One region of the Vagococcus jeotgali genome, then DNA from elsewhere that is predicted to be linked to it. Evidence: predicted binding sites of a transcription regulator. Region 1 holds the regulator's gene; each other region holds the start of a gene.
The links. Region 1 encodes LexA, which represses DNA repair genes until DNA is damaged. Its sites were predicted from a motif close to CNAACANNTGTTNG; they were not measured.
Positions count from the first base shown of each region.

Region 1 (4,323 bases):
ATATAAAAAAGCTTGCGACCATAGATGATCACAAGCTCCTTGATGAAGATTATTCTTCTTCTTCTTTACCTTTTTGGTCAACAATCTCAGGTTCAACAGCTGTAGCTGGAACTTCGATTTCTTCAACTGCAACAAACTCAGTTACCGCACAGATTTGCTCTTCAGCATCTGTTACGATTGTGTAGTCTGCATGAGCTGGAATATCTCCAATAGTTAAAGCATCACCAATTACTAAAGGCTCGATATTCACTTCAACACGTTCTGGTAAATTATCAGGTGTTGCAGAAACTTGAACGTTGTATAAGTTTTGCTCTAACACGCCACCAGCTTTAACGCCTTTAGGAGTTCCAACAAGAACTAATTCAGCTTCAACTTCTGTTAATTGAGTCATATCAACAGCTAAGAATTCAACGTGAATCCAAGCTTTTGTAAATGTATCTAACTCATAATCGTGTAATAATGTATTAACTTTTTTACCGTCTAAGTCTAAAGTATAAACAGCGTTTAATCCATTTTCACGGATTGCTTTGTCTAATTCTTTTTCATTAACAGAAATTGATAAATTTTCAATTCCGTTTCCGTTAACAGCACCAGGTACACGACCTTCTGCTCTTAATTTTTTACGTAATGATCTTGGACGTACTTCTCTTGCTGCTACTTGTAATACTACTGACATAAATAATTCCTCCTTTAGAATATAACATTTTATTTGTTCGTTTTTCTACTAAGTCTAATCAATTAAATTGATGAGCTGATTAATGAGCTTAGTATTGATAATTAACTGTCAACTTAACTATCACGAACGTAAAACTTTATTATAAACTGTTGAGGCAATTTTAATGGTTTAAAAAACATTAAATGTATGCGAAAAAATTAAACTTAAGCAATCCGCATATTGCCTGCTCATCATGGGTTAGATACCCACACTATAATTTAAGCTTATGGATTATACTTTACGCTTAAAAGTGATAAAGGTCAAGAGGTTTTTAAAAAATCATATTAATTCTTTGCTGAATAAATAAGCTGCTACTAATTTTTCAGTAGCTTCAATTGATTCAATATGTGTTCTTTCATAAGCATGACTAGCCTCGATACCTGCCCCGATTAAACCATGCTTAATATCAGCACCAGATCTGATAGCAGCAGAGGCATCACTACCGTAGTAAGGGTAGATATCTAGCTGGTAAGGAATGTGGTTATTTTGACAAAGTGTAACAAAATGATTTCTAAGAGAAAGGTGATAGGGCCCGCTTCCATCTTTTACACAGATTGAGACGCTGTATTCATCAGTTTGTTGATCATCACCCATAGCACCCATATCAACGGCAACATACTCAATCACACGAGGGTCAATATTTGAATTACCGCCATAACCAATTTCTTCATTATTAGAAAATAAAAAGTGTGTCGTAAATGGAATCGTATCACCTGATTTTTTCAGTTGAAGTAGAAAATTAATTAAAATAGCAACACTCACTTTGTCATCAAGATGTCTAGATTTAATAAAGCCAGTAGGAGTAATGACAGTACGTGGGTCAAAGCTAATAAAATCACCAACTTGAATCCCTAATTTTTGAGTTTCTTCTTTACTTGTTACTTTTTCATCCAGTCTAATCTTCATATTGTCTTGGTTTCTAGGAGCATCACCAGCATCTTTATAGACATGAACACTGGTTTGATGCATTAAAATCGTTCCTGTTAGTTCTTTACCATTTTGTGTGTAGACTGTACAGTATTCACCTTCAATGGCATTAAACTTAAAACCTCCAATTAGATCAATCTTAAGTCTACCATCAGGTTTAATAGCACGAACCATAGCACCAAGAGTATCCACATGAGCTGTAATAAAGCGATGTTTATGGTCATCATTTCCTGGAACACTTACTAGTAGTGCACCTTTGTTCGTTTTTTTCGGTACATAATTTGATTCTTTTAAAAGAGTCTCAATGTAGTCGATAATAGTAAAAGTATTTCCTGTTGGTGAAGCGATATTAGTTAATTGGCTAGTTAATTCAATAGTTGATGTCATCTATATCTTCCTTTCTTGTTGTCAAATCAAGATTAGAGGAATTGGGTTAATAAATCAATAAAAAATAACCGTAGGCGGTTATATGCCTATGATTATTTTTTATTGTCATTAGATAAGTAGAGTTTACTTATTTTTTATAAGAACAGTAATGTTGTTGTTTCTTCATATAATCTTGTTTTTGTCGGCGCTTGTAATTTTTATCATCCCATAACATCAACCAAATTAAGACAAGAGGGGTTAAAACAAGTAGGGCAATATTTAAACTCATATTCCCTAAAAACATCCCAACAATCAAAACAACTAAAATAAACGCATATCTTCTTAATGCTAACATGATGATCTCTCCTTTATTCTTAATAAGAACATTTGTTCGATTGTCCTTATTATACGAATGCTTGTTCGATTTGTAAAGTAAAAAATAAAGCATTTATTAAATGCTTTATTATATATGGTTACGATATAATCCAACGACTTTACCTAAAACAGAGACATTATCTAAAATAATAGGCTCTAATGTGTCGTTTTCAGGTTGTAGTCGAATGTAGTGGTCTTCTTTAAAGAATCGTTTACATGTTGCTTCATTGTCATCTGTCATAGCAATAATAATATCACCATTGTTTGCTTGAGACTGTTTTCTAACAATGACATGATCTCCGTCAAATATACCTGCATTGATCATACTCTCCCCACGAATCGTTAGCATAAATAAACTATTTTCTTCATATTTTAAATCAGGAGGTAGAGGAAAGAAATCCGATGCTTCTTCGACAGCCAGGATCGGTTCACCAGCTGTAACAACTCCTAACATAGGAATAAAAGGTGATTTAACTCCTATTAATTTAAGTCCTTCATCGGTTAATTCAATAGCACGTGGCTTTGTTGGATCTCGTTGAATAAGTCCTTTTTTTTCTAATCTTGATAGGTGACCATGAACAGTAGAGGTGGAAGATAGATTAACAGCTGTTCCAATTTCTCTAACCGTTGGTGGGTATCCTTTTTCTTCAACTTGTTCGTATATATATCTTAAAACATTAATTTGTCTAGATGAACGAGAGTTTGACATTCGATTCCCTCTTTTCGCTTTTTTTTGAGTGTAACATAAAAGTTTAAGTTAATCAAACACATGTTCGTTTTTAGGTTAAGGCAGCTAATTAATTGAATTTTTAAAGAATTTAAGCTACTATTTAGGTAGTCAATCCAAGGAGGAATATAATATGTTAAGTAAAGATAAATTAGATAGAATTAACGAATTAGCGAAAAAAGCTAAATCAGAGGCGTCTTTAACAGAGGCAGAACAAAAAGAACAACAAGAGTTAAGAGATGAGTATATTCAAACCTTTCGCTCAGGTATGAAAAATCAAATAGAGGGTATGAAAGTTGTAGATGAAGAAGGAACAGATGTGACTCCAGAAAAATTAAAACAAATTCAAAAAGAAAAAGGATTACATGGAAGATAACTCTTCCATGTTTTTCAATTTTACCTTGAAAAAATAATGTAACCGTTGTAAAATACAATAAAGGTAAAAAAAACCTAAATAGGAGGATGTTAGATGTTATTTGATAAAACAGATCAGTTAGGTGTTAATTCAATCCGTACATTAAGTTTAGATATGATTCAAAAAGCTAATTCAGGTCATCCTGGATTACCAATGGGTGCAGCACCAATGGCCTATGTGCTTTGGACAAAATTTTTAAAAGTAAACCCAAAAACGTCAAGAAACTGGGTGGATCGTGATCGTTTTGTTTTATCAGCAGGACATGGTTCAGCTATGCTTTATAGCTTATTACATTTATCAGGTTATGACTTACCGATGGATCAATTAAAACAATTTCGCCAGTGGGATAGTTTAACGCCAGGACATCCTGAAGTATTACATACTGACGGGGTTGAAGCGACGACAGGACCATTAGGACAAGGGATTGCAATGAGTGTTGGTTTTGCAATGGCAGAAGCTCACTTAGCTGCAACGTACAACAAAGAAAATTATAATATCGTTGATCATTACACCTATGCTTTATGCGGTGATGGGGATTTAATGGAAGGTGTTTCTCAAGAAGCTATTAGTTTAGCTGGTCACCTTAAATTAGATAAACTGATTGTGTTATATGATTCAAATGACATCTCTTTAGATGGTCCTTTAGACAAATCATTTAGTGAAGATGTTAAGGGGCGTTTTGAAGCATCAGGTTGGCACCATATTTTAGTAGAAGATGGTAATAATTTAGAGTCACTAGAAGAGGCAATTAGTATTGCTCGTGCTCAATCAGCTAAGCCGACTATTATTGAAGTGAAA
Region 1 covers NZ_CP142146.1:1,438,195-1,442,517, reverse strand. The annotation lists gene VSF34_RS07205 (50S ribosomal protein L25/general stress protein Ctc) at 50-676, opposite strand; gene VSF34_RS07200 (M42 family metallopeptidase) at 995-2,029, opposite strand; gene VSF34_RS07195 (hypothetical protein) at 2,157-2,363, opposite strand; gene lexA (transcriptional repressor LexA) at 2,472-3,092, opposite strand; gene VSF34_RS07185 (DUF896 family protein) at 3,244-3,486, shown strand; gene tkt (transketolase) at 3,580-4,323, shown strand, end outside.

Region 2 (4,323 bases), 360 kb from region 1:
GGTATATTTTAGTCAAAACTAGTCGTAACGCTAAGCTAAAACGAATCGACTCAAATAGAAAAGCCATTCATACTTTGATAAAAAAGGCATACCCTTTGATTTTTACAACAACAAAAAATATTATTCTATTAGTTTTTTTCATTTGCGCTCTTTTTATTTTTGACTTAAAAGATGTGAAAATAGCTTCATATTTTCCCGTATCACTAACTGCTTTGTCTCTACTTTTAACGACATCTAATATTTCTAATAGTTTATTTACTAATGATGAGATTGATCCTAATAACAATATTAGAGAAATTTATTTGGGGCGAGTGCTGTTTACGGCAATGATTTGGTTATCAATTAATATTTACTCATTTTGTATTCCCTTACTGGATTTAACTTTTTTACCAGAGCATTTCCAAAAATTAATTGTCATTATTTTTCTAGAAATTTTCTGTTTAGGGATCCTACTTATTTTCGATTTATTAGTTTCCACTATTAATATTTATTCCAAGAATTCACTTAAAGAAAAACCTACTCACAAAAAGCATGATGCCTATATCAAGCGCCAACAAGTAAAAAAATGGCATTCAAGCTCTAGACGCAAATAAAAAAAGAAAGCTGTCTAGCTTTCTTTTTTCATTTATTATTTATTATCTTGATGTGCTTCGTGTTTTTTCTCTAAATGGTTGTCGATTTTTTCTTTAGTAAACTGTGTTGCACCTACTACTTCTTCGACATTCCCTTTTGTTTTTAAGATTTTGTCGCCACTATGTTTGCCTTCAACTTCATCTAATTTACCTTTAACCATCATACTTGTTCCAGTACCAATCACATCATCAATGATTTGAGATGTTTGTTTTGTAATATCATTAGCAACGGCACGAGAAGCACCAATCACTTGATCCATCTTACCTTCTCTTGCTAAGTCATCATTATGCAAGACATGTCCTGCGAATTCTTCTGCATGACCTTTAATAGATTGTTTGTTCCATTGAGGTTCTTGCATTTTTTTCCATACAGCATAGGCATAACCTGCTGCTACTCCCACTGCGATTCCTAAAATTACGTTTGATTTTTTCATATTTGTCAAACCCTTTCTTAATCTCATGATACATCTAGTATACCTTAAAACATAAGAAAGTTCTAATAATAACCCTTCGTTTCTTAAGTCATTTAATAATTATTTAATTTTATTCCTTCCAGTCGTATCCTAAATGTTCATAAGCTAGATAAGTCGCTACTCTTCCTCTTGACGTTCGCTTGATAAAACCTTTTTGAATAAGATATGGCTCATACATATCCTCAACAGTTTCCCGCTCCTCACTAATGTTAACTGCAATCGTTGTCAACCCTACCGGACCACCGTCATATAATTCAATCATAGCTTTTAATAGTTTTTGATCCACATAATCTAATCCCTTATGATCCACTTGTAACATCTTTAGAGCCTCATCAGCAATTTCATCCGTCACAAGCCCCTCACTCTTTACTTGAGCAAAATCTCTCACCCGCTTTAATAAACGATTAGCAATTCTAGGGGTTCCTCTTGATCTTAAAGCAATTTCATATGCACCACTTTCCTCAATAGTCACATCAAATATATCAGCAGAACGCAGGACAATTTCTTTTAAATCCTCTGTTTCATAATATTCCATGTGGCACACAATACCAAAACGATCCCTTAAAGGTGCTGATAACATGCCTGCTCTTGTAGTGGCCCCAACTAAAGTAAAGGGAGGTAATTCAAAATGAACAGGATGAGAAGTTGGCCCTTGACCTATCATAATATCCACATAAAAATCCTCCATAGCAGAGTATAATAATTCTTCTGCTACACGAGGTAATCTATGAATTTCATCAATAAACAACACATCTCCTGGTTCTAATTCGTTTAATATTGCTACTAAATCTCCAGGTTTCTCAATGGCTGGACCACTAGTCGTCTTAATTTGAACATCCATTTCATTAGCAATAACCATGGCCATAGTCGTTTTCCCTAACCCTGGTGGTCCGTATAATAATACGTGATCTAGAGCCTCTTGTCTTTGCTTAGCTGCTTTGATATAAATATGAAGCTCTTCTTTGACTTTTGTTTGCCCTATGTATTGGGATAAGGTGCTTGGTCGTAAACTTTTCTCTGCCACATCTTCCATCTCATGCTCGTGGCTTTCATAAGAGACAATACGTTGTTCTTCTTCCACGTAAGTTTACCTCCTTATTTTTTCATTAATAATTTTAAACCAATACGCAAATACTCATCTGTTGTTTTATCATGATGACTTTCAAGCTCTCCCTTAATTCGTTTAATATCTCTTTCAGAATAACCTAAAGCTTTTAGTGCCTCAAGGGATTCATCTAGATAAGGAGAAGTACTTGTGGCAAATAGTTTTTCTTGTGAGCCTGCCACTGGTGTTTTAACTAAATCAATGGCCACATCATCTAATTTACCTTGTAAGTCTAAAATTAATTGTTGAGCTGTTTTCTTCCCGACACCTGGAAATTTAGTTAAATACGTAGCATCTTGTGACTCAATAGCATTGACTAAACCTACATGATCATCTAAAGCCATAATAGCTAGACCACTTTTTGGCCCTATCCCTGATACACTAATCACTTTTAGAAACAATTGTTTTTCCTCTAAAGATGAAAAGCCATATAAGGTGTGGGCATCATCTCGAATTACTTGATGCATATAGATTTTAATTTCCTGATTTAACTTGCTAGAGTAGCGAAAGGGATTCGCTACAGCAATCTGATAACCAATATTATTAACATCTAACACAATGTAATATGGGCTGATAAATGTCACTGCCCCTGTCATATATTCAAACATAATAATCTCCTTTTCCCGTACGCATGTTCCCATAAATTGTACCACAATAGACTTTTCAGGTATAGCTAATAAAAAGATGAAGCTGACTTTTAGTACAGCTCCATCTTTTTATTTAAGATTTAAACAAAGTTAAATACTCTTTATAGCCTTGACTCTCAAGCTCTGATACTGGGATAAACTTTAAAGCTGCACCGTTAATACAGTAACGTAAACCACCTGCTTCTACTGGGCCATCAGGAAACACATGACCTAGATGAGAGTTGGCCTGCTCACTTCTTACTTCCGTTCTAACACGAGTCAAACTAGTATCTTCTAGTTCTTTTAAAGTAACAATTGGTTTTGTAAATGAAGGCCACCCACAACCTGCATCATATTTATCTAGGGAAGAAAATAGAGGTTCCCCACTGACAATATCCACATAAATCCCCTCATCAAATAAAGCATCGTATTCACTTGTAAAAGGATACTCTGTTCCATTTTCTTGAGTTACTTGATATTGAATCGGTGTTAATCGTTTTCTTAAGTCATCTTGATTTGTCATCTTCTCACCTACCTAACTCAGTAAATAATTGATTTAAATAACCAATCGGTAAACCAACAACTGAAAAATAATCACCAGAAATTGATTTTACAAATAAGCTCCCTTGATCTTGAATCCCGTAAGCACCTGCTTTATCACTAGCCTCACCAGATTTAATATATTGCTTAATATGTCCATCTTCTAATTCATAGAACACAACATCTACTATCTCTGTGTGCTCATATACGTTTTCTGGTGTGATGACACACACTGCTGTCATCACTTGATGTGTTTTACCACTTAAAGAAGATAACATGGCATAGGCATCTTGATCATCAATTGGTTTACCTAAAATGGTATCACCAAGTACAACTGTTGTGCCACACCCAATAATCACCTCATCAGGATATAATTCTTTGATTTTTTCAGCCTTATTTTTAGCCATTCGCTCAACGTAGTATTTTGGTGTTTCATTAATATCTACCGTTTCATCTATGTTAGCTGGAGCAATAGTGAAATGACCTGTCACTTTTGATAATAATTCTTTTCGTCTTGGTGATTGTGAAGCTAAAATCATCTTATCATCTCCTTAATGTGGATCTTGAATTCGTTTGAATAATTTTTCCATATCTTGATTATTAAAATGGATTAAAACAGGCCTACCATGAGGACAGTTAAAGGGATTATCACATAATTTAAGCTCCTCTAACAAGGATCTTGCTTGGATATCATTTAAATGATGATTAGCTTTAATCGATTGTTTACAACTCATCATAATCGCTGTGTCTTCTCTAAACTTGGCTACATCTACTCTACCTTCCTCTAAGAAAATAGCTATCATTTCATGAATAGCGGCCTCTTCTTGGTTTGGCTCATACCAAGTCGGGTGTGAGCGTACGATAAAGCTTTGCTTACCAAAGTCTTCAAGTTCAATTCCCACCTCTTCAAAAACAGCTATGTTTTCTTTAATACGAAAGTATTCATC
Region 2 covers NZ_CP142146.1:1,801,279-1,805,601, forward strand. The annotation lists gene VSF34_RS08940 (hypothetical protein) at 1-593, shown strand, start outside; gene VSF34_RS08945 (CsbD family protein) at 629-1,066, opposite strand; gene ruvB (Holliday junction branch migration DNA helicase RuvB) at 1,176-2,138, opposite strand; gene ruvA (Holliday junction branch migration protein RuvA) at 2,201-2,818, opposite strand; gene msrB (peptide-methionine (R)-S-oxide reductase MsrB) at 2,931-3,359, opposite strand; gene VSF34_RS08965 (Maf family protein) at 3,364-3,915, opposite strand; gene mutL (DNA mismatch repair endonuclease MutL) at 3,928-4,323, opposite strand, start outside.
Region 2: a site for LexA is predicted at 2,835-2,848, ahead of ruvA (Holliday junction branch migration protein RuvA). Genes of this name have one in related genera too.

Region 3 (4,323 bases), 170 kb from region 1:
TATCTCCTATTTACTTGCTTTTAATTCTAAAATGGTATCTCTTAGCGTTGCTGCTTTTTCAAAATCAAGATTTTTTGCAGCATCTTTCATTTGTAACTCCATATCAAGTAAGACAGCCTCACGTCCCTCACGGTCAAGTTCTTTGTACTGCTCTTGAATAGATAAACGCTCCTCTGAGGTGTGATCTGCTTCTTTTGTAATACTAATTAAATCTCTAATTTCTTTCATAATTGTCTTAGGTACGATACCGTGTTCTTTATTATATGCTTCCTGAATTTGACGACGTCTACTTGTTTCATCCATCGCTTTCATCATAGAATCTGTCATCTTATCAGCATACAAAATAACTTTCCCATCAGCATTTCTCGCTGCTCGTCCAATAGTTTGAATCAATGAGCGCTCACTTCTTAAAAAGCCTTCTTTATCTGCATCAAGAATCGCCACAAGAGACACTTCAGGAACATCTAAACCTTCACGTAGTAAATTGATTCCGATTAAAACATCAAACTCACCTAGTCTTAAATCTCTGATGATTTCTGTTCTTTCTAAAGTTTTGATATCACTATGAAGATACTTCACTTTAATACCTAACTCTTTTAAATAATCTGTTAAATCCTCTGACATTTTTTTAGTCAATGTTGTAATAAAGACACGTTCATTTCTTTGTGTCCGCTCATTTATTTCTCCAACCAAATCATCAATTTGTCCCATAATTGGACGAACTTCAATCACAGGATCTAAAAGGCCGGTTGGGCGAATGATTTGCTCTACAACATGATCTGTCTCCTCCATTTCGTAAGGACCTGGTGTTGCTGATACATACATAATCTGATTGACTTTTTCTTCAAATTCTTCTAGTTTTAAAGGACGGTTATCTAAAGCACTTGGTAGTCTAAACCCATAATCTACAAGCATTTGTTTTCTAGCTCTATCCCCGTTATACATGCCTCTAATTTGCGGTAAACTAACGTGTGACTCGTCTACCATAATTAAAAAATCATCAGGAAAAAAATCAATTAGAGTATAAGGACTCTCTCCTTCTTTACGACCATCCATGTGTCTTGAATAATTTTCAATTCCTGAGCAATAACCCATCTCACGCATCATTTCAATATCGTAGTTTGTTCGCTGCTCAAGTCTTTGTGCTTCAATTAATTTATCTTCACGGCGAAGCTCAGCCAGCCTAACGTCTAATTCAGCTTGAATATTTCCTATGGCTTCTTCTAAATGTTCCTCATTTGTCACAAAGTGAGTCGCCGGAAAAACTGCCACATGTTCTCTATCAGCTAGTACTTCACCTGTTAGAGTATTAAACTCTCTAATTCTATCAATTTCGTCACCAAAAAATTCAACACGAATAGCATGCTCATCTTTTGATGCTAAAAAAATCTCTACAACGTCACCTCTAACTCTAAATCTACCACGCTGAAAATCTATATCATTACGATCAAACTGAATATCAACTAAAGCTCTAAGTAACTCATCTCGCTCCATCTCCATGCCTTCTCTTAAGGATAACACTTGATCTTGATATTCTCTAGGATCACCTAAACCATAAATACAAGACACAGAAGCCACAACAATGACATCATTACGCTCTAACAGTGAGCTTGTGGCTGAATGTCTTAATTTATCAATCTCATCATTGACACTAGAATCTTTTTCAATATAAGTATCACTTGATGGCACGTAAGCCTCTGGTTGATAATAATCATAATAACTCACAAAATATTCAACAGCATTATTTGGAAAAAATTCTTTAAACTCACTATAAAGTTGCCCTGCTAGAGTTTTGTTATGAGCGATAATTAAAGTAGGTCTATTAACCTCTTTAATCACATTACTCATGGTGAATGTTTTACCAGAACCTGTTACACCTAATAAAATTTGAGCTTTTTCTTTGTCTTCGATATGTTTAACTAATTGTTTAATGGCCTCTGGCTGATCTCCTGCAGGGGCGTATTTAGATACTAAATCAAAAGTATGATGGGTCTGTCTTTCTATCACTTGCATACTCTCCTTTGTCATTTGACTCTAACTTGTTAAAGTTTAACATACCGAACATATTTTCGCCAAGTTCTTAGTCCTTTGAATTTAATAAAAAAAGGAGTAGAATAATCTCAATGAAAGGGGTAATGTATTATGAGTTTTTCAATTAATAAAGAAACTATTAAAACAATGCAACAAGAATTTAAGTCGAGTAAAGAGCACCATATTGCACAACGTTCTGTTAGTAAAAATGGAATTTTAGCTTCTTCAGAAAATATGGATTCTGTAGTAGCTAATCACCCAACATTTTCAATTGATTTAGATACAGGTAATGTGACCAATCAAAAACAAAGTGGAAGATGCTGGATGTTTGCGGCACTTAATACATTTAGACATGATGTTTTAAACAATCATCATATTAAAGATTTTGAATTATCACAAAACTATACTTTCTTTTGGGACAAATTTGAAAAAGCTAATTATTTTTACCACAACATTATTAAAACTTCCCACGAAGATATTACAAGTCGTGATGTAGCCTTTTTACTTGCTACCCCACAACAAGATGGTGGCCAGTGGGACATGTTAGTTGCGATTATTCAAAAATATGGTATCGTTCCAAAAACAATTATGCCAGAAACAAGTAGTAGCTCAAATAGCCGTGAATTAAACACTATTTTAAATAAAAAACTAAGAAAAGATGCCCTAACACTTCGAAAAGCCCTTGATGAAGGTGCTAGTAAATCTGATATTCAAAATATCATTAATCAATTACTACAAGAAGTTTATAATCTCTTAAGCATCGCACTTGGGACACCACCAACTGAATTTGATTATGCTTATTATGATACTGACAATAATTATCATATTAAACAAGGATTAACACCTCAAACTTTTTTTGATGAATTCATTGGGGTTGATTTAGATGATTATATTAGTATTATCAATGCACCAACCAAAGATAAACCTTATAACAAGCTCTACACCATAGATATGCTAGGAACTGTAGTAGGCGGAAAAGAAATCAGACATCTTAATTTAGATATGAAAACATTTAAAGAACTAACGATTAAACAACTTCAAGATGGAGAAAGTGTCTGGTTTGGTTGTGACGTTGGACAGTCTTCAACTCGTGATTCAGGTATTATGGCTCTGGATATTTACAGTGTTGAAGAGACCCTTGATATTGATTTAACTATGTCAAAAGCCCAAAGACTTGATTATGGTGAGAGTCTAATGACTCATGCCATGGTTATCACTGGTGTGGATTTAGTTAATGATATAGCTAAAAAATGGAAAGTAGAAAACAGTTGGGGTGACAAAGTTGGAAGTAAAGGCTATTTCGTTATGAGTGATGATTGGTTTGAAGAATTTACATACCAAGTCGTTATTAATAAAAAATATCTTTCTGATGAATTAAAAACCATTGTTGAAAAAGATGACGTGACTGTTTTAGCTCCGTGGGATCCAATGGGGGCACTAGCTTAAGCTATTTTGTATAAAAAAAGAGGAAAATGCCTGTGGTTCTATAATGCACCATAAGCATTTTCCTCTTCTTTATTACAAGCTAAACATCTACTTCTACTTAACTTGTCCTTTAATAATATTTTGAACACGAACTAACTCATCATCTGGGATTTCTTGGTAAGACACATCATCAATCCAAACACCCTCGCCATATAAGGTTTCATCTTCAATATTTTGGAAACTATCCCGGTAATTTAGAGCAATTTCAAACATCTCATCTGGCTCTAAATCTGTTTTCATATTGTCCTCAATAGCTTTTAAAATAGCTTTATAATGCTTAACTCCACCAAGACTAAGTGCTTTATCAGCAATTCCTTCAATCACTTCTTGTTGACGAACTTGACGACCATAATCACCATTTGGATCCTCGTAGCGCATACGAGTATAAGCTAATGCTTCTTCTCCGTTAAGTGATTGAGGCCCTTTTTTAAATTTAAAGCCATCTTGCTCAAATTCAAATTTATTATCCACATCAACCCCGTCAACAGCATTAACTAAACCTTCAAACCCCATCATATTGATCCAAATATAATGATCTAGTTGCATATCTAATAAATTATCAACAGTATCCATCGCCATTTTCTCTTGTCCATGAGCATAGGCATGAGCTATTTTTTCAGTGGTATCATGTCCAATAATTTCAGTTCTTGTATCACGCGGTACGCTTATTAAAGTTGTTTTCTTTTCACGAGGATTTACAGTAGCCACTAACATGGTATCAGAACGACCAACATCGTTTCTTCCAAAATCCCCTGTATCAATTCCAAGTAGTAAAACTGAGAAAGGATCGCCTTCTTTCACCTTCAC
Region 3 covers NZ_CP142146.1:1,270,504-1,274,826, forward strand. The annotation lists gene uvrB (excinuclease ABC subunit UvrB) at 7-2,007, opposite strand; gene VSF34_RS06440 (C1 family peptidase) at 2,143-3,477, shown strand; gene VSF34_RS06445 (LCP family glycopolymer transferase) at 3,571-4,323, opposite strand, start outside.
Region 3: a site for LexA is predicted at 2,059-2,072, ahead of uvrB (excinuclease ABC subunit UvrB). Genes of this name have one in related genera too.